Regions from separate parts of the Gulosibacter sp. genome, predicted to be linked through region 2. Evidence: predicted binding sites of a transcription regulator. Region 2 holds the regulator's gene; the other holds the start of a gene.
What was found. The regulator LexA, encoded in region 2, represses DNA repair genes until DNA is damaged. The targets are predictions, from matches to a motif close to TCGAACANNTGTTCGA.
Positions count from the first base shown of each region.

Region 1: a site for LexA is predicted at 1,446-1,461, ahead of ACTHXA_RS04015 (DUF222 domain-containing protein). Genes of this name have one in related genera too.

Region 1 covers NZ_JBQDBE010000004.1:155,642-157,842, reverse strand. The annotation lists gene ACTHXA_RS04015 (DUF222 domain-containing protein) at 1-1,399, opposite strand, end outside; gene ACTHXA_RS04010 (helix-turn-helix transcriptional regulator) at 1,530-2,201, opposite strand, start outside.
Region 2 covers NZ_JBQDBE010000014.1:68,603-70,803, forward strand. The annotation lists gene hflX (GTPase HflX) at 1-531, shown strand, start outside; gene lexA (transcriptional repressor LexA) at 633-1,271, opposite strand; gene ACTHXA_RS10505 (LysM peptidoglycan-binding domain-containing protein) at 1,531-1,881, shown strand; gene ACTHXA_RS10510 (histidinol-phosphate transaminase) at 1,981-2,201, shown strand, end outside.

The sequences.
Region 1 (2,201 bases), on a different contig from region 2:
GCACAAGGTCGTGTTGGTCGATGCGCACGACCAGGGTGGTGGACGGGCCGGGGAGTTTCTCGTGGTCGCAGCCGATGACATGCTTGGCGAAGTCAACGAGTGCGTCGGCGTGGATCTGGCTGATCGTGCGGCGTTCCGCATCGACCGCATCACGCAGTGCGGGCTCCACCGGCCGGAACGAGACACTCGACGTGGGACTGGTTACCGACTCTGGCGACGCCACTTGTGCCAGTTCGGTCGCGGATGGTGACGCGCCCATGGCCGTTCCTGTGGCTCCCGCTGTAGCAGCGGTGACGGTTTCCGATCCAGCCTCAGCTGCGGCTGCCAATACGTCTGTGGTTGGCTGAGTCGCTGGCCTGTCGGGGTCCTCGGGAAGGTTCAGCCCGCGGGAGCTGCGCAGCACACCGGTGGCGTAGGACTGCAGCGCGTGGGTGATGTACGCCCCGGATTCACCATCGAACTGGCCACGCACGTACACCATGCCACTGCTCGTATCGGTGCGGAACGACAGCCCGCGTTTGCGGCGTTGAGCCTCGATCGACGGCGCAACTCCGTCCGGATCGAGATGTGCTTCCAACCGCGCGACGACTTGTTCGAAATCACGCAGCGGCATGCCCATCACGGCCGTGTTGACCAGTTCCCGCTCCCCGTGCCGGAGCTCGACCGGATCAAGATGCGGCCTGGTTGCCAGACGGTTCGTGGACGTGACGATCTCGTTCGCGTACGCGAGCCCGAGTTCCCCGGAGCGCAACGCACTGGCCACGTGCTCGGTACGGGCGGGGACGCGGTCCCCGGTGAGGCCGCGCTCGCCAACGATCGCGGTACCCACACGGGCGAGGGTATTACTCACACGGGTATCGGTGCCGAGGCGTTCCGCCACAAACTGCTCCGCAGACCGGTAACCGTGCCGGAACGCGAGCCGTTCCTCACCCAACGAAGCGCGCGACCGGTCGCGCAGCTCACGGGTCGTGATCGCGAGCACCGCACCCAACTGGCGGTAGTGGCGCGCGAGCGAGTCAACAAACTCAAGCAACAAAGATTCAGACAGAGCCTCAAGCTGGTTCTCAAGCAACTGTCCATCAAGAACAGGCGCACTGGGCGGTCGCGCGGCAGACGTCGGGCCCTCAGGCAATGTGCTGGCAGTGGACGTGCCTGCTGGCGACTGGCTGGCAAACGAGGCACTCGCGGGCGACGAAGTAACAGATTCCACCGAATCGAACCCTGAATCGTCACCCGTCGGGACTGCACGCGTCGCGTTTTCGAAGGCCTCCCCAGGCAGCACCCCGAGACCCAACCAGACGGCATTCAACGCATCAAACGACGCGACAAGTCGGGCACGATCACCGACGACATCGTCGCTGTCGATAGCTGGAGCGGTATTGAAGTCGGACACGGTCATGGTGGATCACCTCCCGGAGCGGCTAATACGTAAAGTTTAACCAGTCTCGAACAAATGATCTAGACCTGTGGATAACTTTATCGACCACCATTCGAACATGCAATCACGCATGTCCCAACACTCGAAACCGCTAGCCGATCACCGAAGACAACTCGGAGCGTTTCGCGACGCCGAGTTTTTGCAATGCGTTCGACATATGGAATGCGACTGTCGCCACACCAATGCTGAGCTCGCGTGCGATCTCCTTATTCCGCCAGCCGCGCGCCGCAAGCGTGGCGACCTGGCGTTCTCGTGGCGTCAGCGCAGCGAGTCGCTCCTGACCCGAAGACGTAAGTTTTTGCAGCTGGTCGACTGCCTCATCCTCATAGACTTTGGCACCGATCGCCCGAAAAGCGATGCGGGCTTGTTTGAAATGCTCCATCGCCGATTCGCGCCCCCCGCGCTCTCCCGCATACAGATTCGCGAGTTGCAGATGGCACTTGGCGTGAACAAACTTCGATCGCGCCTCCCGGATGCCCCCAGCGAACACCTCTCGCGCCGCATCCGTCTCGCCTCGGCCAATCAAAACGAGACCTTCAAGCCAGGCAAATTCGGCGGTATCCTGCGCACCTTTCGATTCATGGATGGCTTGAATCCGGTTCCAGAGTTCGGCCATCGTCTCGTGGTCGCCAGTTTGCGCCAGGAGCTCGATTCGCATACCGAGCAGCCGCCTCGAAAGCTGATTCCTTGACAGCGCATCCGCGTCTTCAAGGACGTTCAACGCTGCCTCCGCCCCATCACGAAGTCGCGTGATTTCAGCATC
Region 2 (2,201 bases):
GTGCTTGTTCACGTTGTGGATGCCTCGCACCCCGACCCCGCGGGGCAGATCCAGACGGTTCGCGAGGTCATTGGGGAAATCGATTCCCGGCACATCCCTGAACTGATTGTGTTCAATAAGGCCGATCTGATCGATCGAGACACCGAGATAGCCCTTCGTGGTCTGGAACACGAATCAGTATTTGTCTCCGCCCGTACCGGTCAGGGCGTGGACGAGCTCCTCGAAACGATTGCCGAGATGCTTCCGGTCGCGGAAATTGAGGTGGAACTCATCGTGCCGTACGACCGTGGTGATCTGGTGTCCCTGCTGCACAATTCCGGTGGCGTGCTCGAAGAGTCGCATGAAGCTGACGGCACCCACTTGCGTGCTCGAGTGCACGCAGACCAGCTCGGTGCGATTGAACCGTTCCGCGTGGGTGGGGAAGGTGCGCCGGAACGCACTCGACCGACAGTCCGTTCGAAGCCACGCGTCAATGATGAACGACCCAGTACCCGAAAACTCGAGTTGCCGCGTCACGATCAAGCAAGCTAACGACTTGACGCGATCTTGAGTCAGATGAGTGAGGCCGCCCGGGAATCTTCCCGAGCGGCCTCACTCATCGCGCGCAGATTCCTTACGCGAAAGGATCTGGACTACACCGAACGCATTACCGCTACGACGCGGCCAAGGATCTGTGATTCGTCACCGAGGATGGGCTCATACGCGGAGTTTCGGGGGAGAAGCCAGGCGTGACCATCGCGCTGACGGAACACCTTCACAGTGGCCTCACCGTCGAGCATTGCGGCGACGATCTCGCCGTTCTGGGCAGTGTTCTGCTCTCGGACGACAACCCAATCGCCATCGCAAATCGCGGCGTCCACCATCGAATCTCCGGACACCTCGAGCATGAAGAGGTCCCCGAGGCCAACGAGCTGGCGAGGTAATGGCATTACGTCTTCTACCTGCTGCTGCGCGGTAATCGGTACGCCAGCAGCAATTCGCCCAACAAGCGGCACGAGCGCCGTCTCTGCCGGGGCCGTTTCTTCGGTCTCTTCTGCGACCTGCGGCATGTAGAGCAGTTCGATAGTGCGTGCCTGATTCGAGTTGCGGCGAAGATACCCGTGCTTCTCCAACTGGGCGAGTTGGTGTGAAACCGAGGATGAGCTGGCGAGGCCAACTGCGTCACCAATTTCACGAATCGTGGGGGCATAGCCGTGGCGGTTCAGGTGCTCGGCAATGAAGCCGATGACCTGCTCCTGCTTGGCGGAGAGGGGCTTGATTGTGGGTTTCATGGTGCGCTCCTCGGCTTCCTGGTGGGGAAGAACCATCGAATGTCGGTGGCTCGTGGTCTTGTCCTCTTGTGTCGCTTTTGACTCTAGTGGGGATACCTCGAAAATCAAACAGATATTCGAGCGTGTCGAGAAAAAAATTCGAAGAAAATCCTTGCGAAAACCATCGTTCGAAGATAAGTTTAGAACAGACATTCGGAACAGGGTTTCGATCACAACAATCGAACAACCTGCTCAAGTGTTTACCGAAGGGAGAAAGACCATGACTGCAATGTCGCTCCACGACACTTCTCGTAAGCGTGCCGGTCTGAAGCTGACTGTGCGCGGGCGCCGTGTGCTCGCAGCGTTGCTGTTGGCGCCGGTCGGCCTCGGTATAGGTATTGGTGTCGCCCAAATGCCAGCTGCCTTCGCTGGTGATGATGCCGTGGCCCAGGGCGCGCACGAACAGTTCGAAATGCACACGGTGCTCGCGGGTGAATCGCTGTGGGATATCGCCGGGGGGATCGCGGGGTCCAGTGATGTTCGCGATGTAGTCGCGGAGATCATGCGCCTCAACGGGCTGTCCGACGCTTCACTACAGGCTGGTCAGCAACTCGCGCTGCCGAACCTGTAGTGCTCTCCGCGGGTGAAGTTTGTGCCGTGAACGTCGCCTGCGTGCGCAGACAACTCCGCACCTGCCCAGGTATTTCTGCCGCCCGTCTAAGATAGAGCGGTGACTTCCCTAGATGAGCTACCACTTCGTGATGACCTCCGCGGCATCGCACCCTACGGTGCACCGCAAGAACCGGTGCGGATTTCGATCAATGTGAATGAGAATCCGTACTCGGTGCCCGAGGAAGTAGCGACTCATGTGATCCAGCACATCGCCCGTTCTCTTCCGGGCCTCAATCGCTACCCTGACCGAGAATTTGTCGAACTCCGCGAGAAGCTCGC